2 regions of the Cyanobium sp. Copco_Reservoir_LC18 genome follow, and region 1 is predicted to be linked to the other one. Evidence: predicted binding sites of a transcription regulator. Region 1 holds the regulator's gene; the other holds the start of a gene.
What was found. Region 1 encodes HrcA, which represses chaperone genes, less so after heat shock. Its sites were predicted from a motif close to TTAGCACTCNNNNNNNNNGAGTGCTAA; they were not measured.
Positions count from the first base shown of each region.

Region 1 (15,064 bases):
CAGCTCGTTCACCGCCCGGACCCCGGGCTGATCGCCGGCCCTCACCGGGTCACCGGTGAGACAGAGCAGGTTGCGGATGCCGAGGGCGTGGGCCCCGAGCAGATCGGCCTGCAGGGCGATGCGGTTGCGGTCCCGGCAGGTCATCTGCAGCACCGGCTCGATGCCGGCCTCCAGCAGCAGACGGCACACGGCGAGGCTGCTCATCCGCATCACGGCCCGGCTGCCATCGGTGACGTTGACCGCCTGCACCAGACCCCGCAGCGCCGTCGCCGCCTCGATTGTGCGACCGGGATCGCCTCCCCGGGGCGGCGTCACCTCCGCCGTCACGGCGAACCGACCGTCCGCCAAGGCCTGTCGAAGCTGCAACGGCCATCTCCAAGACAGGGGCATCATGGAGCAGCCGCTGCCTAGAGTGAGACAGCTCTCGCCGAGGAGCCGATGGCTGAGCGCAGGTCCATGGCGGCTGCCAGCTCCCTGTCCCCATCCCCGTCCCTGGAGCGGCCCATGATCCACCCACGCAGCGAGTTGTCAGAGCGGGAACTCGAGATCATCGAGCTGGTGGCCACCGGACTGACCAACCTGGAGATCGCCGGCCAGCTCACCATCAGCAAGCGCACGGTCGACAACCACGTCAGCAACATCTTCACCAAGACGGGCGCCAAGAACCGGGTGGCCCTGCTGAACTGGGCCATGGACCACGGCAAGATCTGCCGTGACGGCTTCAACTGCTGCGCCCTGCCCACCGAGGACGGGAACGGCAAGGGCTGAGCACCGACGGCACCCCGCTCCCGGCCCAGGGACACCCGCTCAGTCGAGCTGGGCCAGCAGGGCCCGGCGGTCGGCCTCGGACCACATCGCCAGGGGACAGCGGGCCAGGGCGGCATTGCTGAGCTCGCCGCGGCCGGTGATCTCCCTGGCGCACCAGGGGGGAACGGCCACCGGCTGGTCGGGGCGCTCCAGCTCCACCTCCGCCACCACCAGGGGCCCATTGGCGCCCTCGAACACATCCAGGACCCAGTCGCCCCCGGGCAGGTCCAGCGCGAAGCGGGTCTTGCCGAGCCGATGGTCGCAGCGCTCCAGCAGGGCCTCGGCGTCGGCGGCCGGAATCGCATACTCGTACTCCTGGCGCGTCAGGGCCTCGCCGGGGACAGGCAGCTTCAGGGTGAGAAAGGCCGCCACGGGCCCGGCGGGGGGGCGGGCCAGACGCACCCGCAGGGTGAGGCCCTCGCTGCCGCTGGCCAGATACCCCTGGCGGATCAGCTGCTCTCCCCGCACATGGGGGCGCCACTGCTCGCCATGGACGAGGAAGCGGCGCTCGATTTCCAGGGCCATGGTCAGGGGGCGTCGGGGCGTGGATGGGCGCGGATCAGTTGCGCGACGGCTCGACGGCGGTGAGGCTGCCGGCCCAGTGGAGCTTGTGGGTGAGGGTGCTGTAGTACGAGGGGCTCTGCTCGAGCTGGAGCATCAGCACCGGATGGCGGCCCCGCTGCAGGACGCAGCGATCCCCGGGTTCCAGCACGGTGGCATGGGCCCCGTCCTTCCAGAGCTTCACCCGGCGGCTGGTTTCCCCCAGGGGCCACACCGACAGCCTGGAGCCGGGCGGCACCACCACCGCCCGGCTGGAGAGACTCATCGGGCAGATCGGCGTGACCACGATCGCCTCGATCCCCGGGTGGAGGATCGGGCCGCCGGCCGCCATGGCATAGCCCGTGGAGCCGGTGGGGGTGGCGATGATCAGGCCATCGCCCCGGTACTGATCCACCACCTCCCCGTCGATCTCGAGCTCGAGCATGCAGGTGGGGGAGAGCTCGTCGAGGGCGGGACGGAAGTAGAAGTCGTTGAGGGCCGTGTGGGGGCCATCGCCGACGCCGCTGGGGTCGGCGTCGGAGGCCCCGTCCCCCTCCTGGGGCACGCCGTCGCCCCGGTCGACCCGGGCCTCCAGCATCATGCGCCGCTCGATGGCGAAGCGATCGTCCCGCAGCCGCTGCCAGAGGGTGTCGTCGGGATCGTGGCCGCCGCTCTCCCCGTGGCCATCGCCCTGCAGCCGCAGGAGGCGCCGCTCATGGGTGAGGAAGCCCAGATGGCCGCCGACGTTGAAGCTGAGCACCGGCACCGCGTGGCTGGCCAGGTGACGGGCCGCGGCCAGCACGGTGCCGTCACCGCCGAGGACCACGGCCAGATCGGGCAGCTCGGCCTCGGTGGCCAGCAGGCCGGGGAAGGGGTTCAGCCCCAGCCCGCTGACGGCGGTGGTGACGATGGCTCCCTGGGAGCGCAGGTCCTGGGCACAGCGTCGGGCCTGGCGCTGGGCCGCCTGGCTGCCCTTGCGCAGGATCAGCCAGACCCTCTCAAGCCGCATGGGCGCACTCCGCGGACGCTGGCACCGCTACCAGCGCAGCAGGTTGAAGCGCTCCATGTCGACGGTTTCGCGGTTGCGATAGAGCGACAGCAGGATGGCCAGACCGACGGCGGCCTCGGCGGCCGCCACGGTGATCACGAAGATCGCGAACACCTGGCCGCGGATCAGCTGACCATCGAGGTAGTTGGAGAAGGCCATCAGGTTGATGTTGACGGCGTTGAGCATCAGCTCGATGCTCATCAGCACCCGCACGGCATTGCGGCTGTTGATCAGCCCCCAGACACCCACGCAGAACAGCATGGCGGCGACGGCGAGAAAGCCCTCGAGGGGGATCGGGGAGGCGGCGTCGAAGATCATGGCTTGGTGATCAGGGTGGGGGTGTTGGCGCTCGTGTCGATCAGCAGCGGGGTGCGGTCCTTCTCGATCAGACCCTGATCGGCCGGCTCACCGGTGATCACGTCGGTGCTGAAGACGTCGCGACGGGCCAGCACGATCGCCCCGATCATGGCCATCAGCAGCAGCACCGACGCCAGCTCGAAGGGCAGGAGATAGTCGGTGAAGAGGTGCTCACCGATCCGGATCGTGGCCTCCTCGCCCACCGGTGTGGGGCCCGGCAGGGCCCACGGGGTGGTGAACGCCACCCGCAGCAGCAGGGCGAAGAGGCCGGCGCAGACGGCCCCGGAGAGCAGACGGCGGACCAGCAGGCCGGGAATCGCGGCGAGGGTTTCCTTCTTGTTCACGAGCATGATCGCGAACAGGATCAGCACATTGACCGCCCCGACATAGACCAGGATCTGGGCGGCGGCGACGAAGCTGGCGTTGAGCAGCAGGTAGAGCCCGGACACCGAAAGGAAGACGCCGCCGAGCAGGAAAGCGGAATAGACGATGTTGGGCAGCAGGACGACACCCAGGGCGCCGATCACCGTGGTGGCCGAGAGCACCAGGAAACAGATCTGCTGGGTGGTGGAAGCGATCGACATCAGGACTCTGCGGTGCTGTCGGAGGGGGCGGCGGCGGACGGCCCACCGCTGGGGACCGGCTGGAGCGATTCCAGCACCTGGGACGGCAGCTGGCCGGCCCGCGGCTCGGTGGCGGGCACCCCATGGGGATCCATGGCGCCCTTGGGAAGGTAGGCCAGTTCCCGCAGGGCGAACACGGCCGGGTCGGAGGTGACGCTGGTGGGCAGGCGGCCGAGGGCGACGTTGTCGTAGTTGAGGCTGTGGCGATCGAAGGCCGCCAGCTCGTACTCCTCGGTCATGGAGAGGCAGTTGGTGGGGCAGTACTCCACGCAGTTGCCGCAGAAGATGCACACCCCGAAATCAATCGAGTAGTTGCGCAGCTCCTTCTTCTTGGTGGCCTTGTTCATCACCCAGTCCACCACGGGCAGGTTGATGGGGCAGACCCGCACGCACACCTCGCAGGAGATGCACTTGTCGAGCTCGTAATGGATACGGCCCCGGTAGCGCTCGGAGGGGATCAGCTTCTCGTACGGATACTGGACCGTGATCGGCCGACGGCGCAGGTGATCGAAGGTGACCGCCAGCCCCTGGGTCATCGTCTGGGCCGCGCTCACCGCCTCCCGGGTGTAGTCACCGACTTGCTTGAGAAACCCGAACATGGCAGGGGCGTGGGGGTTACGGGATGGGGACCATGATGGCCCGGTGGGGGCCGCTGTGTTGGTATCCGGGGAACGGGTTCAACCGCCGAAGGCGACCGGGAAGGCCAGCTTGAGGCCGGCGGTGACCAGAAGGTTGACGAGGGCGATCGGCAGCAGGAACTTCCAGCCCAGGTCGAGCAGCTGGTCGATCCGCACCCGGGGGGTGGTCCAGCGCAGCAGGATGGCGAAGAACACCAGCAGGTAGGCCTTGAGGATCGTGCTGACGATGCCGATCGAGCCGGTGATCACCTGGACCAGGGGGGCGTCGGGGGAGACACCGAGCCAGCCGGTGATCCATTCGACCGGGACAGGAAAGCTCCAGCCGCCGAGGTAGAGCACCGACACCAGCAGGGCCGAGAGCACCAGGTTGATGTAGCTGCCCAGATAGAAGAGGGCGAACTTCATGCCGGAGTACTCGGTCTGGTAGCCGGCCACCAGCTCCTCCTCGGCCTCCGGCAGGTCGAAGGGCAGGCGCTCGCATTCCGCCAGGGCACAGATCCAGAAGATAACGAAGCCGACGGGCTGGCGCCAGATGTTCCAGCTGAAGATGCCGGCCCCGGTCTGCTGGGCGACGATGTCGACGGTGCTGAGGGAGTTGCTCATCATCACCACCGCCAGCACCGCCAGGGCCAGGGGGATCTCGTAGCTGATCGACTGGGCGGCGGCCCGCAGGCCCCCCAGGAGCGAGTACTTGTTGTTGCTGGAATAGCCGCTCATCAGCAGGCCGATGGGCTGGATGCTGCTGAGGGCGATCCACAGGAAGATGCCCACCCCCACGTTGCTGATCAGCAGGTTCTGGCCGAAGGGCACCACCAGCCAGGAGAGGATCACGGGCACCACCACCAGCACGGGGCCGAGGCTGAACAGCAGGCCATCGGCCCGGGCCGGAATGATGTCCTCCTTGAACACCAGCTTGAGGCCATCGGCCAGGGGCTGGAGCACCCCCAGGGCGCCGGCGTACTCCGGGCCGATGCGCTGCTGCACCGCCGCCGAGATCTTGCGCTCGAGCCAGACGCTCACCAGCACCCCGACGACCGCCCCCACCAGCACCAGCACCATGGGCAGGGGCAGCCACAGCAGGCGGGCCGCCGCGGGGGTGAGGCCCATGGCCTGGGCGAGGTCAAGGAAGCTCGACTGGAGATCGAGACCGGGGGGAGCGATGGCGGCACCCATCAGGCCAGTGGACAGCATCAGAGAACTCCGTTGGGGGGGAACCTAGGGGGGAACGGGTCAGCCAGTGACTCAGCCAGGAACCGGACGGCTTTCCAGGGGGAGCCAGCCCCGCTCGGCGGGGCCGGTGTAGATCTGCGAGGGACGGTAGATGCGGTTGGCACCCAGTTGTTCCTTCCAGTGGGCCAGCCATCCTGCCGTACGGGCGATGGCGAAGATGGGGGTGAACAGGTCGCGGGGAATACCCAGCTTCCGGTAGACGAGACCGGAGTAGAAGTCGACGTTGGGGTAGATGCCCTTCGGCCCTAGGCGCCGGCCCGCCACCTCCTCCAGCTTGAGGGCGACGTCGTACATGGCGTCGTGGCCGAAGCGCTGGAAGAGCTCCTCGGCCAGGCCCTGCAGGATCACGGCCCGGGGATCCTTGACCCGGTACTCGCGGTGGCCGAAGCCCATGATCTTCTGCTTCTGGGCGATCGCCCGGTCGAGCCAGGGTTCCACCTGGTCGATGCTGCCGATCTGGTCGAGCATGTCGAGCACATCCTCGTTGGCGCCGCCGTGCAGGGGGCCGGCCAGGGTGCCCACCGCCGAGGCCACCACCGCGTAGGGGTCGGTGAGGGTGCTGGCCGTGACGCGGGCGCTGAAGGTGCTGGCGTTGAGGCTGTGCTCGGCATGCAGGATCAGGCAGGCGTCGAAGATCCGTGCCGCCAGGGGATCGGGCTCCCGCTCGGTGAGCATGTAGAGGAAGTTGGCCGAGTAGGCCAGGTCGTCCCGGGGCTGGATCGGATCCTGACCCTTCCGGATCAGCTGGAACGCCGCCACCATCGTGGGGATCTTGGCGATCAGCCGCACCACCGCATCGACGATGTACTGGGGGTCGTACAGGGCGCGGCGGGAATAGAAGAGCCCCAGGGAGGCCGCGCTGGCCTGGAGGGCATCCATCGGATGGCCCGTGGCCGGGAAGCACTTCATCATGTCCCGGATGCGGAAGCTGAGCCGCCGGTGCATCTGCACCTCCTGCTCGAACTCCCGCAACTGGAAGATGGTGGGCAGCTCCCCCCAGATCAGCAGGTAGGCGGTTTCGAGGAAGCTGCTGTGGCTGGCCAGCTGCTCGATCGGGTAGCCCCGGTAGGTGAGCAGGCCCCGCTGGCCTTCGATGTCACACACCGCCGACTGGGTGGCCGGCACCCCCTCCAGGCCCGGGCGGAACGTGGGTGTGGCCGGCGCCGGGGGCGATGGGGAGGGAGGGGTGCCCTGAGGGTCGTTGGCCTCTGGGGTGCTCACCGCCGCCATGCCGAATCCTGTGGATGGGACGAACTTAGGCGCAGGAAGGGGCTTCTGCCGTAGCGCCGGCTGCCGGCTCAGGGGCGGGGCAGCCAGAGCTTCGGCCGCACCAGCCATTCCAGCCGGGCGGTGCCGGCCAGGGCCGCCCCGGCCGGCAGCAGGGGCAGGCGCAGCAGGGCCAGGCCCGCCTTGCGCAGGGCGATGGCTCCGGGCGGCGCCCCCAGCAGGCGGGCCGCCAGCAGCCCCAGGTCCGGTTCATGGCCCACCAGCAACAGCCGGCAGGGCGCCCCCGGGCCCCCCTCCGCCTGGCTGAGCCAGGCCGGCAGCAGGGGCAGGGGGTCGCCCCCCAGTTCCAGGGCCTGGGCCAGCTCCAGGCCCTCCGCCAGCCCGACCTCGCGGGCGATCTCCCCGGTCTGCCGGGCCCGGGCCAGGGGACTGGAGAGCAGGCGATCGGCCCGCAGCCCCAGGCCGGCGGCCCGCTCCAGCATGGCCCGGGTGCGGGCCCGCCCGGCGGCGGTGAGTTCCCGCTCGGCGTCGACGCGATCCGGGCTACGGTCCTCGGCGATGCCATGGCGCAGCAGCAGCAGTTCCCAGGACGGGGACGCCATGGTCAGGGATTCCCGAAGTCGAGTCGTGCGTCCACGGTCAGGCCCCCGGACTCCCCGGTCAGGGCCAGGGCCAGACCCGCCACCGGGTCACTGAGGGATCCGCCGGCCAGGGCGGTGAGGCGCTGCCACGGCTGCCAGGAGGCCAGCAGATCGCGGGCCCGCGGACCATCGAGGGCCCACTGCAGGGCGGCCTCCGGGGCGGCGAGGAGCTCCAGCGGGTCCTGGGGACGCGCCGCGCCCTTCGCAGTGGGCTTCTCGAGGCTCTCCAGCTGCCCCAGGGACTCCCCCCACCAGGCCTGGTCGCCCCGCTGCCAGCGCCAGCCCAGCAGGGGGGCCTGCAACTGCTCGGCCCTGCCGTCGCGACGGGCGGGTCCGGCCCTCAGCCGCGTCCAGACCTGCAGCGGGCGGCCCTCCACCTCCAGGGGAGCGGCGATCAGGCCATCGGCCGCCAGGGAGGCCTCGACGGCCGCCGCCTCCGGCCGGTCGGCCGCCGTGCCGAGCAGCCAGCGCTCACCGCTGGCGGCGGCCAGCAGGGGCCCCCCGTCGGTCCCCACCACCAGGGCGGGCGGGGACCCCGCCGCCCCGACTCCTCCGACCATGCGGGTGAGCAGCGGCTGCAGCAGGGGAATGGCGGCGATGGCGGCGGGGTCCTGCACCAGGGCGAGGCTGGCGGAGGGTCGGCGCAGGGCGGCCCGCAGGGCCCGCCCCAGGTCGCCGTCGGCACCGACCTGGGGCAGCGCCGTCTGCGGCGGCAGCTCCAGCAGGCCCGACAGCCGCAGGCTGCGGCCATCGGGCCGCAGGGCCAGCAGCAGCCCGCCGGGCCGCTGGTCGGCCGCCGCCGGCAGCGGCAGCCCCAGCCAGCGCTCCAGGGCGTCCGGGGCCGCCTGCACCAGGGCGGCCCCGGTGCCCAGGCGCCGCAGCCCCTCCTGGAAGCCGGGCTGGCCGGCCTGGTTGAGCTCGTCGATCTGGGACACGTCGAGGGCCTGCTCCAGCACCCCCCGTCCCGAGGCGATCAGGACGAGGTCGTCATCCACCAGGGCCGTGGCCAGGGGCATCGGCGTCCGGCCCAGCAGGGCCCCCCGGCCGCTGATCAGCCCCAGGCCCCGGTAGGTGCTGATCTGGAGATCGGTGCCCGCCAGGCTGCGGGTCTGCCAGAAGCGCTGCAGAAAGCGGCGGGCGCCGCCGTCGTCCCGGCTGCCCAGCACCAGCAGCCAGCCCCCCCGCCGGCTGGCCCCCACCGCGCCGCCGGCATCCGCCTCGAACAGGGCCAGGCCCACCGGTGCCGCCAGCCAGGAGCTCAGCTCCGTGCCGTAGTCGAGGCCGGCCGCGGCGAAGGCCCCGTCCCGCAGCCGGCCGACCGCCTCCGCCGCCTGGCGTCGCTGGCGGGGCGGGGCGACGGCCCGGGCATAGTCGAGGGGCTGGTCGCCGTCGGTGAACAGGTGGAGGCTGAAGGGGGCGTCCCGGGGCACGAACCGGGCCGCCCGCGGCACCTCCAGCGGCAGCCGCTGGAGACGCAGGGCACTGCGCTGCCACACCAGCCACCAGCCACCGAGCCCCAGACCGAACACCACCAGCACCAGGGCCAGCAGCACCGCCAGGAATGGGCGGGCCTTCATGCGTTCTCAGCAGGATGGGACCATCCTGACGCCACCCCCCCTCCGACGCCCGCCATGGACGAGCCGACCCCTACGGGCACCCCCCGCAGCCTCTCCGCCATGGAGCTGCAGCGGCGCCTGGCGGAGGGGGAACCGCTGCGGATCGTGGACGTGCGGGAGGACCGGGAGCTCGAGGAGGCACGCCTACCCCACCCGGTGGTGCATCTGCCCCTGAGCCGCTCCGGCGAATGGATCCCGGAGCTGGAGACCCTGCTCGACCGGCAACAGCCGGTGGTGGTGCTCTGCCATGCCGGCATCCGCAGCTGGCACTTCGCCTGCTGGCTGATGCAGGAGCAGGGCTACGGCGAGGTCTGGAACCTGCAGGGGGGCATCGACGCCTGGAGCCGGGAGGTGGATCCCCGGGTTCCCCGTTACTGAACCCCCTTCCACGGCGGAAGGCGGGTCCGTCGCACCTAGGATGAAGGATCTGTTTAGCTTTTCAACTTTTCCCCCATTCCTTGGACACGCTGCCGCGCCGACAACAGGAGGTCCTCCAGGCCACGGTGCGGCACTACGTGGACACCGTCGAACCCGTGGGCAGCCACACGCTGGTGCGGCGTTTCGGGTTGCCGGCCAGCCCCGCCACGGTGCGGACGGCCATGGGGGCCCTGGAGCAGCGCGGCCTGCTGACGCAGCCCCACACCTCCGCCGGCCGGATCCCCAGCCAGCGCGGCTACCGCCTCTACGTCGATCAGCTGCTGCCGGCCCCGGGGGCCGCCGCCCTGCAGCTGGAGCGCGAGCTGGCCGGCATCAGCCTGCAGTGGGCCGCCCTCGATGATCTGCTGCTGCACCTGGCCCGCCGCCTCGCCGATCTCACCGGCCTGCTCAGCCTGATCACCCGCCCCCAGCGACCCAGCCCCCTGCTGCAGGCGGTGCGGCTCGTGCCCAGCGGCGACCGGCTGCTGGTGTTCCTCGTCCAGGGGCCCGATTTCAGCACCAGCCTCAACCTGCGCCTCGGCGCCGGCCTGGAGGAGGAGCTGCCGATCCTGGAGCGCTGGAGCAACCAGCAGCTCCGGGCCGGCGGCGACGGCCGCATCCCCTGGGAGCGGCTGCCGGCGGAGCTGCGCCGCAGCGGCGGACTGCTGCGCCAGGCCCTCGACAGCCACGGCCGCATCCGCAGCGAGGAGCTCGATGCGGTGGTGGCGGCGGGCCTGGGCGGGCTGCTGGCCCAGCCGGAGTTCCGCCACAGTTCCAGCCTGCTGCCCGTGGTGCAGCTGGTGGAGCATGGCCCCCGGGCCCTGCTGGGCCTCACCGGCCCCCAGGACCCGGTCGCGACCGAAGCGATCTGGATCGGCACCGAGCATCCCCACGCGGCCCTCGGCCAGTGCTCGGTGGTGCAGGCCACCTACCGCACGGGCCACGGCGGCCGCGGCCAGGTGGGCCTGGTGGGTCCGATGCGGATGGCCTACGCCACCGCCCGGGCCGCGGTTCAGTCGGTGGCCTCGATCCTGGAGAGGCTGCTCAGCTGATGACCTACTGCCTCGGCTTCCTGCTCCACAGCGGCCTGGTGTTCGCCTCCGATTCCCGCACCAACGCGGGGGTGGACTACATCTCGAGCTACAGCAAGATGCACGTGCTGGCGCCGGCCCCCGACCGGCTGTTCGTGCTCATGGCGGCCGGCAACCTGGGCACCACCCAGGCGGTGCTCAACCGGATCCGCCGTGACATCGAGAACCATGGCGCAGGCCCCAGCCCCCAGTGGACCCGCCAGGACGACCCCCCCGCCGGGCCGAGCATGCTCACCGCCCGCTACCTGTTCGAGGTGGCCGATTACATCGGCCGGCTCAACGTGATGGTGCAGAAGGAGTTCAACCCCAACCTGCGCCAGGCGGGCGCCAGCGGCGAGGCCAGCTTCATCCTCGGCGGCCAGATCGCGGGCCAGCCCCACGGGCTCTACATGATCTATCCCCAGGGGAACGCGATCATGGCCACCGATGACACGCCCTTCCTGCAGATCGGCGAAACCAAGTACGGCAAGCCTCCCCTCGATTACATCGGCCGCCCCGACCTCTCCCTGGAGGATGCGGCGCGGCTCTGCCTGGTGTCGGAGATCGTCACAAGGCGCTCCAATCTCACCGTGGGGCCGCCCTTCGAGATCGCCCTGTTGCCCCGCGATGCCTTCAAGGTGAGCCGGCACCTGAAGCTGGAGAAGGACGCTCCCGAGATCCAGCACACCATGGACGTCTGGGCCCGCCACATGCAGGAGGGGCTCAACAAGCTGCCCCGCTTCCCCTGGGAGCACGACCCCCTCTGAGGGGCTACCCCGCCAGCCCGTCGCCCAGCTTTTCCGCCACCGTGTTGACGTCCTTGTCGCCGCGGCCGGAGAGATTGAGCACCACTTCGGTACCGGGGGCCAGGGTGGGGCAGAGGGACTCCAGCCAGGCGAAGGCGTGGGCCGTCTCCAGCGCCGGGATGATGCCCTCCAGTTCGCTCACCCGCTGCAGGGCCTCGAGGGCCTCGGCATCGGTGACGGCGGCGTACTCGGCCCGGCCGATCTGGCGCAGGTAGCTGTGCTCCGGACCGACGCCCGGGTAGTCGAGGCCGGCGCTAATCGAGTGGGCCTCCTGCACCTGGCCCTCGTCGTCCTGAAGCAGCAGGCTCATGGCACCGTGGAGCACCCCCACCCGGCCTTCGGTGATGGTGGCGGCATGGCGGCCGGTGGCCACGCCCTCGCCGGCCGCCTCGACCCCGATCAGGCGCACGGAGGCGTCCTCGACGAAGGGATGGAAGAGCCCCATGGCATTGGAGCCGCCGCCCACGCAGGCGATCAGCACATCCGGCAGCCGGCCGAAGGCCTCCAGGCACTGGCTCCGGGCCTCCTGGCCGATCACGGCGTGGAAATCCCGCACCAGCATCGGGTAGGGGTGGGGGCCGGCCACCGAGCCGAGGATGTAGTGGGTGCTCTCCACGTTGGTGACCCAGTCGCGGATGGCTTCGCTGGTGGCGTCCTTGAGGGTGGCGGTACCGGCGGTGACGGGCTGGACGGTGGCGCCCAGCAGCCGCATCCGGAACACGTTCAGGGCCTGGCGGCGCATGTCCTCGGCGCCCATGTAGATGACGCACTCCAGGCCGAAACGGGCACAGACCGTGGCCGTGGCGACACCATGCTGGCCGGCGCCGGTTTCGGCGATGATCCGCTTCTTGCCCATCCGCAGCGCCAGCAGGGCCTGGCCCAGGGCGTTGTTGATCTTGTGGGCGCCGGTGTGGTTGAGGTCCTCCCGCTTCAGCCACAGGCGCGGACCTCCCTCGGGCCGCTGGTAGTGGGCCGTGAGCCGTTCGGCCTCATACAGGGGGGTGGGCCGGCCCACGTAGGTGCGCAGCAGGTGATCCAGCCGAGCGGTGAAGGCGGGATCGGCCCAGGCCTCGGCCGCGGCCACTTCCAGTTCCGCCAGGGCGGGCATCAGCGTTTCCGGGACGTACTGCCCGCCGAAGGGGCCGAAACGGCCCAGGCCATCCGGGCGGACCGACGGCTGCAGCTCGGCAGGATCGGCGCTGCGGGTTGGGGCGGTGCTGGTCACCGGCGCTGCGCAAGGGGAGATAATTCACCTTAGGGAGCCGCCACCCGGGGCGGCAGTGGCGGATGGCTGCCGACCGAGTCGCCCACGAACGCCAGAGATGCTTCCCGCCGACTATCTGACCTCCCTGCCTCTGGCGGAACGCCTGCATCGACAGCAGCCGGAACTGGCCGGCCGGATCTACTCCGGCCCCGTGCTCGAGTTCCTGCGGGATGGGGTGGCGATCTTCCCGCAGGTGCTGGACCCGGAGCTCCTCGACCGGATGGACCGCGACCTCGAGGCCCTGCCCGCTCTGGCCCGCACCTCCCTGCTGCACGGGATGATCGGCATCGACGGCAAGGCGGAGCACTACGGGGCCCGGGTCCTGCGCAATCTGTCGCTGCTCGGCATCACCGATCTCCGCGATGCCGGCCCGGGGCTGAAGCTCAACGACCTGCACCGTTACTTCGAGGCGGCCCGCTCGCTGGCCTTCGCCGATCCCATCATCCATTTCCTCGATGAACTCTTCGGTTCGGCGCCGGGGCTGATCCAGACGCTCACCTTCTGGAAGAGCAGCGAGCAGTCCCTCCACCAGGACTTCTCCTACGTGCACCACCACAGCCGCCTGGGCCACCTGGCCGCCGCCTGGATCCCCCTGGAGGACATCAGCGATCGGGCCGGACCGCTCGTCTACTACAAGGGCTCCCATCTGCTGGCGAACGATCAGTTCTACGACTGGGGCGAGGGGGGGATCCTGGCCAGCCGCGACGGCGACCCCCGGACGGCGGCGGGTTACGGCCCGTATCTGGAGGCCCTGATCGAGGCCCAGGGCTGGACGCCGAGCATCTACCTGCCCCGCCGGGGCGATGTGCTGATCTGGCACGGGGCCCTGATCCACGGGGGCACCCCGATGCGCGATCCCAGCCTCACCCGCCGCTCCTACGTCTGCCACTACACGGCCGCCGCCGGCCACAAGGCCCTGGCCCGGCACCGCGTCGGGGATGGCTACGACTTCTCCGAACCCCCCACCCTGCCCGAGACGATGCGCCCCAGATCGCTTCCCTCCCGGCTGGTGGCCGCCACCGGCCGCCGCCTCAGGCGGCTGATCACGGGAGGGCCCACCGATGCCTAAGGGGGGCTGGCGGGAGTTCAGCGGGCCGGACAGCCTGCAGCGGCCGGAGGCCGCCTCGGCCACGACGCCCCGGGCACTCCAGAAGGTGCGGGTGCAGCGCACCAAGGCGGGCAAGGGGGGGAAGCTGGTCACCGCCATCACCGGGCTGGAGGCGCCCGAGGCCGAGCTGCGCCTGCTGCTCAAGCGGCTGAAGGCCAGCGCCGGCACCGGCGGCACCCTCAAGGACGGGATGATCGAACTGCAGGGGGACCACGTGGCGGCGGCCCTGGCCGCCCTGGAGAAGGACGGCTACCGACCGAAGCAGGCGGGGGGGTAGGGGAGAATGCGGCCCGAAGCCACCGCCCCGTTTCCGTGTCCGAGATGACCTCGCCGGCCAAGGCCACCAACATCGTCTGGCACCACTCCACCGTGACCCGGGCTGCCCGGGCCCACCAGCGGGGCCACCGCAGCGCCATCCTCTGGTTCACGGGCCTGTCGGGGGCAGGCAAGAGCACCCTGGCCAATGCGGTCAATTCGGCCCTGTTCGAGCAGGGGCTGGCCTGCTACGTGCTCGATGGCGACAACGTGCGCCACGGGCTGTGCAGCGATCTGGGTTTCTCGGACGCCGACCGGGAGGAGAACATCCGCCGCATCGGTGAGGTGGCCAAGCTGTTTCTGGATGCCGGCGTGGTGGTGCTCACCGCCTTCGTCTCCCCCTTCCGCGCCGACCGTCAGCGGGCCCGCGCGCTGGTGGAGGACGGCGATTTCCTCGAGATCCACTGCGCCGCCGACCTGGCGGTCTGCGAACAGCGGGACACCAAGGGGCTCTACGCCAAGGCGAGGGCCGGTGAGATCAAGGAGTTCACCGGCATCTCCAGCCCCTACGAGGCTCCGGAGGCCCCCGAGCTGCGGGTGGCCACCGGCGAGCAGGGCCTCGAGGATTCGGTGGCCCAGGTGATGGCGGAACTGGAGCGCCGCGGCATCATTCCGGCTCCGGCGGAGGCCTGAGCGGTTCGGCACGCAGGCGCAGGGCCCAGGCATCGAGGAAGGTCTTGGAACAGCTGGCCACCGGCACCGCCAGCAGCAGTCCCAGCAGTTCCCCCAGCCCCATCAGCGCCCCCAGCCGGGCGCCGATCGGCAGGCTGATCAGCAGCCAGGCCGGCTGCAGCCCCACGATCGAGCCCATCAGCCGCGGCTGGATCACCTGGTCGACCACCTGGCCGACGCTGATCGCCACCGCCAGCACCTCCAGCCCAGTGCGCGGATCCTCGAGGGCCAGCAGCACGCTCACCCCCACGATGGTGAGGGCGCTGGCGTAGGGGATCAGGGTGGTGAAGCCGATCGCCACCGCGAACAGCACGCCGTAGGGAATCCCCAGCAGGGTGAACACCAGGCACTGGGCGCCGCTGAGGATCAGGGCCAGCACCACCTGGCCGGCGAAGTAGCCCCGGAAGGTGCGATCGAGGGTGCTGAGCACCAGGGCGCGGGTGCCGGAGGGCAGCCATTCCGCCAGGCCCCTGGCGATGCCCTCGCCCCCCAGCAGCAGGAACACCGCCAGCACCAGCACGATCACCGTGTTGACGGTGATGCTCACCGTGGCCCCCAGGATCCCCAGCACCTGCTGGCTGAGCTGGGAGGCGATCTTGCTGGTGCGGGTGATCAGATCGCTGCTCAGGCCGCCGAAATCGGTGGGCAGCCCCCGCTCGGTGGCCCATCTCTGCAACTGCCCCAG
Region 1 covers NZ_ASAC01000018.1:123,952-139,015, reverse strand. Annotated here, with positions in the region: gene L107_RS10930 (methylenetetrahydrofolate reductase) at 1-390, opposite strand, end outside; gene L107_RS10925 (LuxR C-terminal-related transcriptional regulator) at 505-768, shown strand; gene L107_RS10920 (CYTH domain-containing protein) at 808-1,332, opposite strand; gene L107_RS10915 (NAD(+) kinase) at 1,367-2,356, opposite strand; gene nuoK (NADH-quinone oxidoreductase subunit NuoK) at 2,384-2,713, opposite strand; gene L107_RS10905 (NADH-quinone oxidoreductase subunit J) at 2,710-3,336, opposite strand; gene ndhI (NAD(P)H-quinone oxidoreductase subunit I) at 3,336-3,974, opposite strand; gene nuoH (NADH-quinone oxidoreductase subunit NuoH) at 4,053-5,204, opposite strand; gene L107_RS10890 (citrate synthase) at 5,256-6,473, opposite strand; gene L107_RS10885 (histidine phosphatase family protein) at 6,542-7,072, opposite strand; gene L107_RS10880 (DUF3352 domain-containing protein) at 7,075-8,688, opposite strand; gene L107_RS10875 (rhodanese-like domain-containing protein) at 8,743-9,105, shown strand; gene L107_RS10870 (heat-inducible transcriptional repressor HrcA) at 9,186-10,196, shown strand; gene L107_RS10865 (20S proteasome subunit A/B) at 10,196-10,981, shown strand; gene trpB (tryptophan synthase subunit beta) at 10,986-12,245, opposite strand; gene L107_RS10855 (phytanoyl-CoA dioxygenase family protein) at 12,343-13,353, shown strand; gene L107_RS10850 (translation initiation factor) at 13,346-13,669, shown strand; gene cysC (adenylyl-sulfate kinase) at 13,714-14,340, shown strand; gene L107_RS10840 (AI-2E family transporter) at 14,315-15,064, opposite strand, start outside.

Region 2 (15,064 bases), on a different contig from region 1:
GATCGGCTGCCGGAGTATCTCGACGGCGCCGAGGGGATCGCCTTCCGGGTGGGCCGCCATCCCGGTGTGGAGCCCCTGGTGCTGGCCGCCTGGGGCCGCCAGCTGGATCGGGCCCCCCGCAGCGGCAAGGCCGCCCTGGGGCTGGTGGCCCCCTGCCCGCTGCTGCATGAGCTGCGGCTGCGCAAGGAGCCCGAGGAACTGGCCCGCCTGCGGGAGGCCGCCCGCATCTCTGCCGAGGCCCATGAACTGGCCCGGCAGGTGGCGCGTCCCGGCCTCAGCGAACGGCAGGTGCAGGCCGTCATCGAGCAGCACTTCCTTGAGCAGGGAGCGCGCGGGCCTGCCTATGGATCCATCGTGGCCGGGGGCGACAACGCCTGCGTCCTGCACTACACCGCCAACAGTGACCGGCTGCGGGACGGCGACCTGCTGCTGATCGACGCGGGCTGCAGCCTCAGCGATTACTACAACGGCGACATCACCCGCACCTTCCCCGTCAACGGGCGCTTCAGCGGCGAGCAGCGGGCCTTGTACGAGCTGGTGCTGGCCGCCCAGGAGGCGGCGGTGGCGGCGGTGGCCCCGGGGCAGACCGCCGAAGGGGTCCACGACACCGCCGTGCGGGTGCTGGTGGAGGGGCTGGTGGAGCTGGGCCTGCTGAACGGCGCGGTGGACGGGCTGATCGAGCAGGGGGCCTACCGCCATCTCTACATGCACCGCACCGGCCACTGGCTGGGGCTCGACGTCCACGACGTGGGCGCCTACCGGCTGGGCGAGCACCACGTGGCCCTCGAGCCGGGCATGGTGCTCACGGTGGAACCCGGCCTCTATGTCAGCGACCGGCTGGCGGTGCCGGAGGGCCAGCCCGCCATCGGGGAGCGCTGGAAGGGGATCGGCATCCGCATCGAGGATGACGTGGCGGTGACCGACCACGGCCACGAGGTGCTCACGGCCGCCGCCCTCAAGGCGCCGGCGGCGATGGAGCGCTGAACAGCTCCAGCACCTGGCGGGTGGAACCCAGGAGGCGGTCGGCTCCGGCCTGCCGCAGCCGGGCCTCGTAACGCTGCCGCTCGGCCTCCCGGCCCGGCTGATGCAGGTGGGGGGGCGCCACGGCCAGGGCCTCGAAACGCTGGCCGGGCGCCTCGGAGCGGGCCCGGCGCACGGTCTCCACGTCGGCCACGGTGTCGCCCAGGTAGGCCACGGGCGGGGCTCCGGCCCCCAGGGGCACACCGGCCAGGGTGGCCGCCAAGGCCAGGAGGCCGGTGGGGTCGGGTTTGTCGGGGGCCTGGCCCATGGCCACCAGGGGCGGCGCCACCAGCTGCAGCCGCCGCTCCAGCACGAAGCGGGCCGAGGGGGGCTCGGCGCCGCTGACGAAGCCCCAGGCGATCCCCCGGGCGCTCAGGGCCGCGAAGAAGGGGGTGTCCACCAGCAGGGGCTCGCTGCCGATGAAGCCGCGCCAGAGGGCGGGGTCCCCCTCCGGATCGCCGCCGAAGTAGTGGTCGCTGAACACCGCCACCAGCCGATCCCAGGCGGGCAGGGGATCGGTGCCGTGGCGACGCAGCAGCTCCATCGAGGCCTGCCAGTCGTTGTTCCAGCGGCCCTCCCCCTTGAGGGCGTCGATCGCGGCGCTCTCCGGGGCCCAGCCGCTGAAATGGCGGACGGTCTCGACGATGGCGCGGCGGTAGCTGCCCGCCACATCCCTGATCACGCCGTCGATGTCGAAGAGCAGGACGGCGCGGGGGGTGGCGGAGGCGGCCAGTGGGGTTGCTGCGAATCGGCTGGTAGGTTAGGCAATTGCCGTTTCTCCTTGAGCGCCGAAACCGTGACAGCCCCTGAGAGTGCCGAGGCCGCTGCCCTGAGCGCCATCCCGGCGGCCATCGCAGCCGACACGACCGAAGGGCGTCCGGTGCTGCGCGGCGGCAGTGCCGCCCTGGCCACCGCCACCATCGACGAGGACGGGGTGCCTTCGGGCTACACCCCCAAGGCCGATGAGGGCCGCTTCCTGGTGAAGATCCTCTGGCTGCCCGACAACGTCGCCCTGGCGGTGGATCAGATCGTCGGCGGCGGGCCCAGCCCCCTCACCGCCTACTTCTTCTGGCCCCGGGAAGATGCCTGGGAAACCCTCAAGGGCGAGCTGGAGGCCAAGAGCTGGATCACCGACAACGAGCGCGTCGAGATCCTCAACAAGGCCACCGAGGTGATCAATTACTGGCAGGAGGAAGGGCGCGGCAAATCCCTCGAGGAAGCCAAGCTCAAGTTCCCCGACGTCACCTTCTGCGGGACCGCCTGATCCCCTGGCCTCAGGGCCCTTCGGCGTCACGCTCGAAGCCCTCGGCGGCCGCGGCGGTGTCCGGGCTGTCGAAGAGGGCGGCGGCGATCGCCGGGCTGATGGTGTGGTGGGCCAGGCCGGCGGCGGCCAGCCGGGCCAGATCCTGCGGCTGGCGCAGGCTGGCCACCAGCAGCCGCGTGCCCGATCCCACCCCCTCCAGGGCCCGCTGCATGGCGATCAGTTCGCCGTGGCCGTCGCGGCCCCGATCGCAGATCCGCCCCAGGTAGGCGGCGATGCCATCGGCCCCGAGGGCGGCGGCCACCAGCACCTGGGCCACCTCGTAGCAGGCCGTGAAGGTGACCGGGACGCCTTCGGCGATCAGCTCCCGCGCCACCGCCGCCCCCTGCCGGGTGATCGGCACCTTCACGAACACCCGCTGGCGATCAAGGGCCGCCAGGTCCCGGCCGTTCGCCAGCTGCTGGGGACCGTCGTTTCCCCAGGTCTGGAGGTGGATCTCCCGGCAGCCGAGGGCCGCGGCGCGCGCGCTCAGCTGGGCCAGGTGGTCGAGGCGGCAGGGCTGGCCGGCCCGCCGCAGCAGGGTCGGGTTGGTGGTGATGCCCTGGAACAGGCCGCTGGGCAGCCAGCGCTCCCACTCCAGGGGATCGGCGCAGTCGAGCAGCAGACGCAGGGCCATGGCGGTCAGGGGGTGGGGGCGGCCGGGGTGAGGGCCCACTGCCGGTCGAGGGCCTCCAGCAGGGCGGGGCAGGCACCGAGGGCCCGCACCGGTCGGTGGGGCCCGGGCCGCTGGGCGGGCTCCGGCCCCTGCATCGTCCCAGGCGGCAGCGCCGGGAGATCGGCGGCGATCAGGGCAGCGAGGGGATCGCCGGCGGCGGCGGCCTTCAGCGGGGCGGGATCCCGCCGGCCCTGGCGCAGGGCGACGAACAGCCCACGGCGGCGACGCAGCTCCAGGGGAATGGCGGCCGGCTGGCCGCAGAGCCGTGCCACTTCGCTGAGGGCGGCCCGCAGCCCCGGAGAGGTTGGCGCCGCGACCGGGGGTGCGGGGGTACGGGGCCAGTTCCAGGCCAGCCAGCCCCCGCCGACCCCGGCCAGGGCCAGGCCGATCGCCACCGCCCGGCCGATCGCCGGACGTCGCCGCCGGGGCGGGGGAGCCGGTGCGGGGGCCGGCGGGCCGGGGGCCGCCGAAGGAGCCAGGGGAGCCTCGGCGACGGGGGGGGACGCTGCGACGGGGGGCAGGGGTGGTGGCGGCCCGCCGTCCGAGCCCCGGACACGACCCACCGCCACGGTCACGTCATCGCCGCTGCCCTCGCGGCTGATCCGATCGAGCGCCGCGTCCAGGATGCCGGGCCCCTCCGGTTCGGCGGCGGCGTCGCCGCGGGCCAGCCAGGCCGCCAGGGTGAGGAAGTCGCCATCGGTGGCACAGGACTTGCGGATGCCGTCGGTGCAGAGCACCAGGGCGAACTCGCCGGCATCGCCATCGAGCGGATGCAGGCCTGCCCGGCGGGCGAACAGGGAGGCGGCCCGGGGCTGGCAGAGGCTGCAGGTGGCCTCGCCGAGGGCGGTGGGCTCGTTCTCCTCCTCCAGCAGCCGGGCCTGGCCGTCCGCCTCCACCCGCACCAGATCCCAGTCGCCCAGGCCGGTGTGGCCCCACCAGCTCGGGGTCATCACCACCAGGCCCAGGGTGCTGCCGTAGAGCAGGGCCTCGAAGCCGCCCTCCCCGGGGTCGCTCTGCCAGTGGGCCGCCACCGCCTCCAGCCAGCCCTGCTGGATCGCCTCCGGCAGCTCCCGCTCCAGCCAGCGGCGCCAGCCCTCCTCCCCCCCATCCAGGGGCCTGGTCGCCAGGGAGGCCTGCACCGCACCCAGGGCCGTGTCGCAGGCCAGGCGACTGCCCACCTCGCTGCGTCGGTAGCGGCGCCCGCCGTGGCCATCGGCCACCGCCATCACCATCACCGGCTGGCCCTCCAGGCCCCGCAGCTCGCGGCAGAGCACGGCGTCCTGGCAGGGGCGGCCGGCGCGGCGGTGGGCGGCCCCGGTCCGGCTGGCACCGATCGGCGCCACCCAGCGGTTCACCACACCACGGGACCGACGTCGTCGGTGGGATCGAGCACCGTGGGGGGCAGATCCGGCAGGGGGATGTTGCCCGCCGCGGGCTCCAGGGGCGTCTCGCTCACCCGGCTGGCGGGCATCGAGGCGGCCCCCACCACCGCCGTGGAGGCCCACTGGATGTACTGGGCCAGGGAGGTGGCGTTGCCCGCCTGCAGCGGACGGCGGGGGGATCGGCCCGCCGTCGCCGGCTCGCTGCCGATGAACCGCTGCAGCACCTCCAGGTCGGCGTCGTGGCCGAGGGCGATCGCCAGCCGCACCGCCTTCTGGGCCCAGGGCACCCGCAACAGGGCCTCGAGCCCACCGGCGAAGTCGTCGGTGGGCTGGCCGTCGGAGATCAGCACCAGCACCGGGGGCAGGGCGCGCACCTCCATCGGCGGGGTCTGCAGCGCCGCCGCCACCAGCTGCAGGGCGGCCCCCATCGCCGTGATGCCACCGGCCTGCAGATCCCGCCACTCCAGCTGATCCACCGGCGTGGGGGTCGCGATGTGCCAGGCGGCACGGTCGGCGAAGCTCACGGCCCGCACCAGCACCCGCGCCTCCGGGTTGTCGCGGGCCACCGCCGCCATGCCCGGCAGCGACTGGCGGATGGCCTGGTTGAGGGCCTGCATCTTGCCGGCGGCGGCCATGGAGCCGGAGCAGTCGCAGAGGTAGAGGAAATGGAGCGGCCGGTTGGCCAGCTTGACGTCGGGAAACGGCATCGCTCAGGCGGCGGGGGCTGGCGGGAGGGGGCGCTGCACGGCGATCGGACCGGCCGGGGTGAGGATCCGGCTGAGTGCCGCGAGGCTACAGCTCTCGCCAGGCCCCACCGGCCAGGTGCGGCCATCGGCGGCCTCGGCGCTCCAGGCGGCGGCCGACAGGTTGCACAGCCCCAGCCGACGGGGCTCCCGGGGATGGGCCACCACCCGGGCGAGCGGCCGGCGCAGATCCTCCCCGACCAGGGCATCGAAGTGGTGGGGGTGCAGCTCGTTGTCCGGGGCAGCCAGCAGCGGGCCCCGGGGCAGGGCCAGGGTGATCGGCTCCGGCAGGGGGCTGCCGCAGCTCCAGCACAGCGCCGGCGCGCCTGGGGCCTGGAAGTTCTCCTGGCCGCAGGCGGGGCAGAGCGTGCGTTGATCGAGGGTGCGGGCCAGCTCCTGCTTCCACTGGCCGGTGAGGGCCCGGCGCGAGGGCTGGGTCATGCCGCGGCAGAAGGTCTGCTCGAACAGGGCCTGGAGGGGGCGGGGGTAGATGGGCCAGGTGATCAGGGCCGCGGCGTGCTCGATCGGGTCGGGCCGGTTGCGGGAGTCCACCGGATCGAAGATGAACACCGGGTCCTCGCCGTAGAGCCGCCGGCGGGCCGGCTCGTCGAGGCAGCGGATCGCCAGCTCCATCTGGCCCTTGAGGGGATCGTGGCGGGTGAGCAGACGGAACAGCAGCACCGCCAGGGAGAAGAGGTCACTGTCGGCCCCGGGCCGGGCCTGCCCCAGCAGCACCTCGGGGGCCATGAAGCCCGGGGTGCCCAGCACGGCGCCCGGCTCGGCCCCGTCCACCGCGACGTTGTCGTTGTCGCAGATGAGGATGCCGCCGCTGGCGGGCTCCAGGAAGAGGTTGCCCAGCGAGACGTCCTTGTAGCAGAGGCCCGCCAGGTGCAGGGCGGGGAAGGCGTCGGCCAGACCGAAGCAGGCCCGCAGCACCTGGCGCAGGCCGATCGCCAGCCGGCCGGCGGCATGCTCGCTGGCGCCCACGTAGGCGGCGGGCCGCAGGGGCATCAGGTAGCCGAAGCTCTCCTCGCGGATGCGGATCATGGACCGGCTGGCGGGGCTGACCCGCAGCAGGGCGATCGGCCAGAGGAAGGCGTCGTTCGGCGCCGTCGCCCGGATGCTGGCCGCCAGGCGCCGCTCGAGGCCGCCGTCGCGGGCGATGCAGGCCGGCAGGTACCACTTCAGGGCCAGCCGCTCCCCCTCCAGCTCCACCTCATACACCTGGCCCTGGGTGCCGCCCCCGAGGCCGCGCACGATCCGCAGCGGGGCGGCCAGCCCCTCGAAGCCCAGGCTGGCCCCCTCCGGCAGGATCCAGGTCATGGCCGCCTCCCGGCCGGGACCGCCGCCGCCATCGCCCGGCGGATGCCGTTGCGGTGGGCCAGGGCCGTCGGCAGGCTGTCGAAGCGGTGCCGGTAGGCCAGGCCGTCCTGGAGCGTCACCTCCAGCAGGTGCTCCCAGCGGGAGCCCAGCACGATCCAGCCCGCCAGCGCCCCCGCCTGCAGCGGCCAGAACAGCCAGGGGAAAGGGAGGAGCAGCAGCCCGCCCAGACAGAGCAGCAGCCACCAGCTGAAGGCCTGGGGATGGCGCCGGCGGCTGCGCACGTAGGCCGAGCGGATCCGATCGAGCGGCAGGGAACGGCCGGCGAAATCCAGCTGGCCGGCCACCGCCGTCGGCACCGGAACCGGACGCCCGCGGGTGGCGGCGGCAGGGGCCGCGGGGGGGGCGCTGGGGGAGCCGGCGCGGAACTGGAGCACCGGCCCGTTCAGGCCCAGGCGGATCTCATCGCCGTCGGAGAGGGGCCGGCAGTCCTTCAGCCGGGCGCCCTCGAGCCAGGTGCCGTTGGCGCTGCCGGTGTCACAGAGCAGCCACTGGCCCGCCCGGGTGCGCGACATCCGCACCAGGGCATGGTGGCGGGAGACGCCCCGGGCCTCGGCGAGGCAGAGGCCACAGGCCGGATCGCGGCCGATGGAGAGGGGCGTGCGGGGATCCAGCGGCACACTCCGGCCGGCATCGTCCCGCAGCACCAGGCGGGGCAGGGCGCTCATGGCGGATCCTCCAGCGCACCGCCGCGGCGGCCGAGGCGGCGGTCGGCCAGGAACCGGCCCCACCAGCCCACCGGCTCCCCCTCCCGGAAGGGGACGATCCGCCCGGGGGAGAGGAGCGCCGAGGTGGCCAGGGCCAGGGCCACCAGCAGCAGGAGCAGCAGCACCCAGCCGGGGATCGCCCCCACCCAGGTGGCGGCGAAGCTGGCCCGCAGCGCATACACCCCGATGGTCAGGGCGGTCCAGATGCGGAAGGGTGCCCATGGATCCCGCCGTTGCTCCACCTGGCCGGCCGCTCCGATCGCTGCGGGTAGCGTATGGGAGCAAGGCGGACGGGCCGGGGATGGGGGGGACGACGGAGCAGGCGTCGGCTGGTGCCTCCACCCCAGCCAGCACCGCAGCCAGCACCGCAGCCAGCGCCGCCCCTGGCACCGCACCCGCCACCTCCGGGGACACCGGGTCGTCCGGCCCCCGCTCCGGACCCGGCGGCTGGGCCAGCCTCTGGCGGGCCCTGAGAGCCCCCTCGGCGGGCGGCCGCCGCCGGGACCTGGCGGGGGCCCTGGGGGGGCTGAGGCACCATGACGCCTGGCTGGAGCTCTGGATCGGCGGTCAGTGCCGCCGGCGGCTGGCGCTGGAGGGGGGCCGCTACCGCATCGGCCGGGACCCCCTCTGCGAGCTGCAGGCCGAGGCCACCGGCGTCAGCCGGGTGCACGTGATCGTGGAGCAGGAACGGCCCGGCGATCGGGACTACGTGGGCGAGGACTTCGGCTCCGCCAACGGCCTGTTCCACCGGGATCGCCGCATCCGCACCATCCGGCTGCGGGACGGGGACCGGCTCCAGCTCGGCTCGCCGCTGAAGGGGGAGGCGCCCACCCTGGTGTATCGCCATCCCCGCAGCCCCCTGGGGCAGCTGGTGCACTGGGGGGCCATCGGCGCCCTGGTGGGCTCGGGCGTCGCCCTGGGGGGCCTGCTGCTGGCCACCACCGTCGCCGGCGGCTCCGCGATCCGCTCGGTGAGCGGACCGGTGAAGGTGTTCTCCACCGACGGCCGCCAGATCGATGCGGCCGAGGGCTCCTCGACCGCCCTGCCGACCCTGGCCGACTACCCCCTGCACCTGCGCCAGGCCCTGATCGCCTCGGAGGATTCGCGCTTCGGCTGGAACAGCGGCATCGACCTGTTCGGCACCCTGCGCTCCCTGGTGCAGGGCACCGGCGGCGGCAGCGGCCTCACCCAGCAGGTGGCCCGGATGGTCTACCCGGCGGTGGGCACCGACGTGTCGGTGGCCCGCAAGCTGCGGGAGCTGTGGGTGGCCTGGCAGCTGGAGGCGGGCTTCAGCAAGAACCGCATCCTCAAGATGTACCTCGACCGGGCCTACCTGGGGCTGGGGGCGGAGGGCTTCGAGCAGGCGGCCCAGCTCTACTTCCGCAAATCAGCCAGCGACCTCGACGTGGCCGAATCGGCGTTCCTGGTGGGCCTGCTGCCCAGCCCCAACAGCTACAGCCCCTGCAACCGGGAGAACCCCACCTGGGGCCGGGAGCGCCGCGACCTGGTGCTGGGGCGGATGCACGCCGAGGGCTACCTCTCCGACCAGGCGCTGATCGACGCCCGCCGCCGGCCGCTCAACATCGACCCCTCCGCCTGCCGGGAATCCACCTATTCCAGCTACCCCTTCTTCAGCGACTACGTGATCGGCGAGCTGGAGGGTCGGCGCTTCGCCCTCGACCTGAGCAGCCCGGAGGCCCGGGGCAACTACGCGGTGATCAGCAGCATCGATCCGCGCCTGCAGGCCATCGCCCAGAAGCAGCTGAAGGCGTTCCTCGAGGGGCCGGGGGCGAGGGCCGGGCTCACCCAGGGCGCCCTGATCTCGATCGACTACGCCACCGGCGCGATCCTGGCCTACGTCGGCGGCGGCGACTACAGCCGCTCCAGCTTCGATCGGGTGCAGGCCCTGCGCCAGCCCGGATCCACCTTCAAGCTGTTCGCCTTCCTGGCGGCCCTGGAGGCCGGAGCGAAGCCCGGCGATGCCGTCTCCTGCGCCCCCCTCTCCTATGTGGCCGGCTGCCGGGGCGGGGGTGGCAGCACCAGCGTGGCGGCGGGCTTCGCCAGCTCCGAGAACGTGGTGGCCCTGCGCCTGGCCCAGCAGGCCGGCCTGAACAAGGTGGTGGCCAAGGCCCGCCAGCTCGGCATCAGCACCCCCATGGAGGAGAGCTTCTCGATGGTGCTGGGCGGCAAGGAGACCTTCCTCTACGAGCTGGCCGAGGCCTATGCGGTGGTGGCCAACGGCGGCCGCTCGGTGCCCCTGCACGGCGTGACGCGCATCTACGACCTGGGCATCTGCGGCTCGGTGCGCTCCCTGGCCACCTGTCCGCCCACCGGCGTCACCACCCCGATCGGCGAGAAGCCCCAGCAGCTGATCGATCCGGCGGTGGCCGCCGAGATGGATGCCCTGCTGCGAGGGGTGGTGAGCAACGGCACCGGCCGGGCCGCCGGGGTGGTGGCCGATGCCCGCGGCAAGACCGGCACCACCGACAACGGCGTCGATGTGCTGTTCGTGGGCTACTCCCCCTCCAGCCGCATCCTCACCGGCATCTGGATGGGCAACGACGACAACCGCCCCGCCGAGGCCGCCTCCGGGGCGCTGGTGGCCCAGCTCTGGGGGCAGTACATGCGCGCCCTGGCGGGCTGAAGGACGCCGAGCAGGCCCTCAGCCCAGCCAGCCCAGGCTCCGGCCCAGTTCCTGGGCGCGGGTCACCAGGGCCCAGGCGACGCCGGCCAGGGTACCCCAGCACCAGGGGCTGCTGAGCAGCCGGGCGAGGGGGGGGCTGGTGTCCTGGGGATCGCGGCGGGGCAGCTGCCAGCCCAGCTGCAGGGCCCCGTACACCACCAGCAGCACCCAGGCCGGGAAGTCGACCTCACCGACCGGGAAGGGATGCACCTTCCAGTGCAGCAGGCTGAGGCTGCAGGCCAGGGCGATGAGGGCGGCGATGGGCCCGGAGGCGCCGTCCCATTGCCGCAGCACCCGGGCCCGGCGGGCCACCAGCACCGCCGGCGCCGTGGTGGCCAGGGCGGTGAGCGCGAAGCGCAGCAGCAGGGAGGAGAGCGGCAGCGGCGTGCCGCCCAGCACGATCACCAGCATCCCCAGGTTGAGCAGGGCCTCGCCGTTGGCGGCGTGGATCCAGGGGGCGGTGATCCAGCACCAGGCGCGGTGGGGGTCACCGGTGGCCTCCAGGGTCAGGGGCCAGCGGCGGCGCAGGCCCTTGAGGGGGCCCAGGGCCAGGGCCTGGATCAGGGCCAGGGCCACCACCAGCACCGGACCGCTGCCCCAGCCCCAGGGATCGAAGAACCACGTCTCCAGCTCGCCGCCGGCCCAGAACAGCACCGGGGCCGACGCGGCGGCCAGGGCCAGGCCGGGGCCGAGGGGGCGCAGGGCCTCGAGCCGGCCCAGGGGAAAGGGAAGGGCGGCGGCCGGAGAACCGGCACCAGCCGCGGCGGAGGCGGACCTGGAGGGGGCCACACCGGAGCTGGCCTCGATCAGGTCGAGCAGTTCGGCCAGCACACCGGGCGCATAGATCCCGGCCAAGTGGCTGCTGAGGGAGGCGACGGCGCTGCGCTGGGGACCACCCTGGAGCTGCAGCACCCGCTGCAGCAGGGGCTGGGTGGCCAGGTCCCGCAAGGGACCACGCAGGGTTTCTTCCGCCCCGAGGGCGTCGATCAGTCGGTTGGCCAGGGCCTGGGGGTTGTCCAGGCTGACGGAACCGGTGGCGATCCACTCCCGCAGCTGCAGACCCAGCTCCCGACCCTTGCCCATGGCCGCGGCGTCCCTGTCCGCAGGGGCGCGATCAGGCGCCCGTGCTGGCCTGGAGACGGGCGCGGGCGCGGGCCAGGGCCTGCTGGGCCTTCACCTTCTCGGGGCTGGGCTCGGAGCCTTCCAGCGCAGCGGCGGCCTGCTGGGCCGCCTCGTATTGGCTCTGGGCAGCGGCCGCATCGATGCTGCTGCCCAGCTCGGCGCCATTGACGAGCACGGTGACCTCATTGGCCACCACCTCGGCGAAGCCGCCCATCAGGGCGATCGACTGCCAGTTGGCACCCTCCCGCACCCGCAGCACACCGCTGTCGAGGGCGGTGAGCATGGAGACGTGGCCGGTGAGGATGCCGAGCTGGCCGGTGGTGCCGGGCAGGATCACTTCGTCGGCGGTGCCGTCGAAGACGCTCTGATCGGGGGCGAGGACGCGCAGGGTGAGGGTCATGGGGTTTCCCGGATCAGGACTTGGCGTCGGCGAGGATCTTGGCAGCCTTGGCCTTCACCTGATCGATGTTGCCCACCAGGTAGAAGGCGGCTTCCGGCAGGTCGTCGAGTTCACCGGCGAGGATCATGTTGAAGCCCTTGATGGTGTCTTCGAGCTTCACGTACTCACCGGACTGGCCGGTGAAGATCTCGGCCACGAAGAACGGCTGGGAGAGGAACTTCTCGATCTTGCGGGCCCGGTCCACGGTGCGGCGGTCGTCCTCGGAGAGTTCGTCCAGACCCAGGATCGCGATGATGTCCTGCAGTTCCTTGTAGCGCTGCAGGGTGGACTGGACGGCCCGGGCGGTGCGGTAGTGCTCGTCGCCCACGACGGCGGGCTGGAGCATGGTGCTGGTGGAATCGAGGGGATCCACCGCCGGGTAGATGCCCTTGGAGGCCAGACCGCGGCTCAGCACGGTGGTGGCGTCGAGGTGGGCGAAGGTGGTGGCGGGCGCCGGGTCGGTGAGGTCGTCGGCGGGGACGTAGACGGCCTGAATCGAGGTGATCGAACCCTCCAGGGTGGAGGTGATGCGCTCCTGCAGCTCACCCACGTCGGTGCCGAGGGTGGGCTGGTAGCCCACGGCCGAGGGCATGCGTCCCAGCAGGGCGCTCACTTCGGAGCCGGCCTGCACGAAGCGGAAGATGTTGTCGATGAACAGCAGCACGTCCTGCTTGTTCACGTCACGGAAGTGCTCGGCCATGGTGAGCGCCGACAGGCCCACGCGCATGCGGGCGCCGGGGGGCTCGTTCATCTGGCCGTAGCAAAGGGCCACCTTCGATTTGGAGAGGTCGTCGGCGTTGATCACGCCCGACTCCTTGAACTCCTCGTAGAGGTCATTGCCTTCGCGGGTGCGCTCACCCACGCCGCCAAACACCGAAACGCCGCCGTGCTCCTTGGCGATGTTGTTGATCAGCTCCTGGATCAGCACGGTCTTGCCGACACCGGCGCCACCGAACAGACCGACCTTGCCGCCCTGGCGGTAGGGGGCCAGCAGATCGATCACCTTGATGCCGGTCTCGAAGACCCGGGGCTTGGTCTCCAGCTCGGTGAGCTTGGGGGCCTGGCGGTGGATCGGGGCGGTCATGGTGCTGGTGACCGGACCCTGCTCGTCGACGGGCTCACCGAGGACGTTGAAGATGCGGCCCAGGGTGGCCTCACCCACGGGGACGGAGATGGGGGCGCCGGTGTCGAGGGCGCTCATGCCGCGCACCAGGCCGTCGGTGCTGCTCATGGCCACGGCGCGGACCCGGTGGTCGCCCAGCAGCTGCTGCACCTCGGCGGTGAGGGCCACCTGCTGGCCGGCGGAGTTGGTGCCCTCGATCCGGAGGGCGTTGAAGATCTTGGGCAGCTTGCCCGCAGGAAATTCCACGTCAAGGACCGGGCCGATCACCTGGCGCACGGTGCCTTTGGTACCAGGGACGGCGGGAGCGGCAGCAGCCATAGGTAAGGAAGGAAGGAGGGGTGCCAGCGGGATCCTGCACCCGTCTGAAGCGGCGCAACCTTACCACCGCAGGGGGCCTGACGGTCTGGGGTTCGGTCACCCGCACAGCCCGGGGATGGCGTCAGAGCCGGGGCGCCACCTAGGTTGGCAGTCGAAGGGCGCGAGTGCTAACTCGCCCCATCCCAGCGACGCGCCGGCCCCGGTCGTCATCCGTCGCTGCCTTCGCGTCCATCCATCGCGTCAATTCATGGCTGCCGTTTCTCTCAGCGTCTCCACGGTCAAACCCCTCGGAGATCGCGTCTTCATCAAGGTGTCCGAATCGGAGGAGAAAACCGCCGGTGGCATCCTTCTGCCCGACACCGCCAAGGAAAAGCCCCAGGTGGGCGAAGTGGTCCAGATCGGCCCCGGTAAGCGCAACGACGACGGCTCCCGTCAGGCCCCTGAAGTGGGCGTCGGCGACAAGGTGCTTTACAGCAAGTACGCCGGCACCGACATCAAGCTCGGCACCGACGAGTACGTGCTCCTGTCCGAGAAGGACATCCTGGCCGTCGTCAACTGATCTGACGGCGTGTCCGTCGGCATCACCCATAACCAAGCAATCTCTTTTCTTCCATGGCCAAACGCATCATCTATAACGAGCAAGCCCGCCGGGCGCTCGAAAGGGGCATCGACATCCTCGCCGAAGCCGTTGCCGTCACCCTGGGTCCCAAGGGCCGCAACGTGGTGCTGGAGAAGAAATTCGGCGCTCCCCAGATCATCAACGACGGCGTCACGATCGCCAAGGAGATCGAGCTGGAGGATCACATCGAGAACACCGGTGTGGCCCTGATCCGCCAGGCCGCCAGCAAGACCAACGACGCCGCCGGTGACGGCACCACCACCGCCACCGTCCTGGCCCACGCCATGGTCAAGGCGGGTCTGCGCAACGTGGCCGCCGGCGCCAACGCCATCACCCTCAAGAAGGGCATCGACAAGGCCACCGAGTTCCTCGTCGGCAAGATCGAGGAGCATGCCAAGCCGATCTCCGATTCCAACGCCATTGCCCAGGTGGGCACCATCTCCGCCGGCAACGACGAAGAGGTGGGCCGCATGATCGCGGACGCCATGGACAAGGTGGGCAAGGAGGGCGTGATCTCCCTCGAGGAAGGCAAGTCGATGACCACCGAACTGGAGGTCACCGAAGGCATGCGCTTCGACAAGGGCTACATCTCGCCCTACTTCGCCACCGACACCGAGCGGATGGAAGCGGTGCTCGACGAGCCCTACATCCTGCTCACCGACAAGAAGATCGGCCTGGTGCAGGACCTGGTGCCCGTGCTCGAGCAGATCGCCCGCACCGGCAAGCCCCTGCTGATCATCGCTGAGGACATCGAGAAGGAAGCCCTCGCCACCCTGGTGGTGAACCGTCTGCGTGGCGTCCTGAACGTCGCCGCCGTCAAGGCTCCCGGCTTCGGTGACCGCCGCAAGGCCATGCTCGAGGACATCGCCGTTCTCACCAACGGTCAGCTGATCACCGAGGACGCCGGCCTCAAGCTGGAGAACACCAAGCTGGAGATGCTGGGCACCGCCCGCCGCATCACCATCAACAAGGACACCACCACCATCGTCGCCGAAGGCAACGAGGCGGCGGTCAAGGCCCGCTGCGAGCAGATCCGCAAGCAGATGGACGAAACCGACTCCTCCTACGACAAGGAGAAGCTGCAGGAGCGTCTGGCCAAGCTGAGCGGCGGTGTGGCCGTGGTCAAGGTGGGCGCTGCCACCGAGACCGAGATGAAGGACAAGAAGCTGCGCCTGGAAGATGCCATCAACGCCACCAAGGCGGCCGTTGAGGAAGGCATCGTCCCCGGCGGTGGCACCACCCTGGCCCACCTGGCCCCGGCCCTCGAGGAGTGGGCGGCTGCCAATCTCTCCGGCGAGGAGCTGATCGGCGCCACCATCGTGGCCTCGTCCCTCACCGCCCCGCTCAAGCGGATCGCTGAGAACGCCGGCGTCAACGGCGCCGTCGTCGCCGAGCACGTGCGCAACAAGCCCTTCAACGAGGGCTACAACGCCGCCACTGGCGAATACGTCGACATGCTGGCCGCCGGCATCGTTGACCCCGCCAAGGTGACACGCTCCGGCCTGCAGAACGCCGCCTCGATCGCCGGCATGGTGCTCACCACCGAGTGCAT
Region 2 covers NZ_ASAC01000009.1:10,531-25,594, forward strand. Annotated here, with positions in the region: gene L107_RS03600 (aminopeptidase P N-terminal domain-containing protein) at 1-984, shown strand, start outside; gene L107_RS03605 (TIGR01548 family HAD-type hydrolase) at 956-1,753, opposite strand; gene L107_RS03610 (30S ribosomal protein PSRP-3) at 1,802-2,284, shown strand; gene L107_RS03615 (transaldolase family protein) at 2,295-2,957, opposite strand; gene L107_RS03620 (protein phosphatase 2C domain-containing protein) at 2,963-4,351, opposite strand; gene L107_RS03625 (VWA domain-containing protein) at 4,348-5,085, opposite strand; gene L107_RS03630 (protein kinase) at 5,089-6,444, opposite strand; gene L107_RS03635 (FHA domain-containing protein) at 6,441-7,169, opposite strand; gene L107_RS03640 (hypothetical protein) at 7,166-7,450, opposite strand; gene L107_RS03645 (transglycosylase domain-containing protein) at 7,510-9,852, shown strand; gene L107_RS03650 (rhomboid family intramembrane serine protease) at 9,871-10,974, opposite strand; gene atpC (ATP synthase F1 subunit epsilon) at 11,006-11,413, opposite strand; gene atpD (F0F1 ATP synthase subunit beta) at 11,427-12,893, opposite strand; gene groES (co-chaperone GroES) at 13,141-13,452, shown strand; gene groL (chaperonin GroEL) at 13,506-15,064, shown strand, end outside.
Region 2: a site for HrcA is predicted at 13,038-13,064, ahead of groES (co-chaperone GroES). Genes of this name have one in related genera too.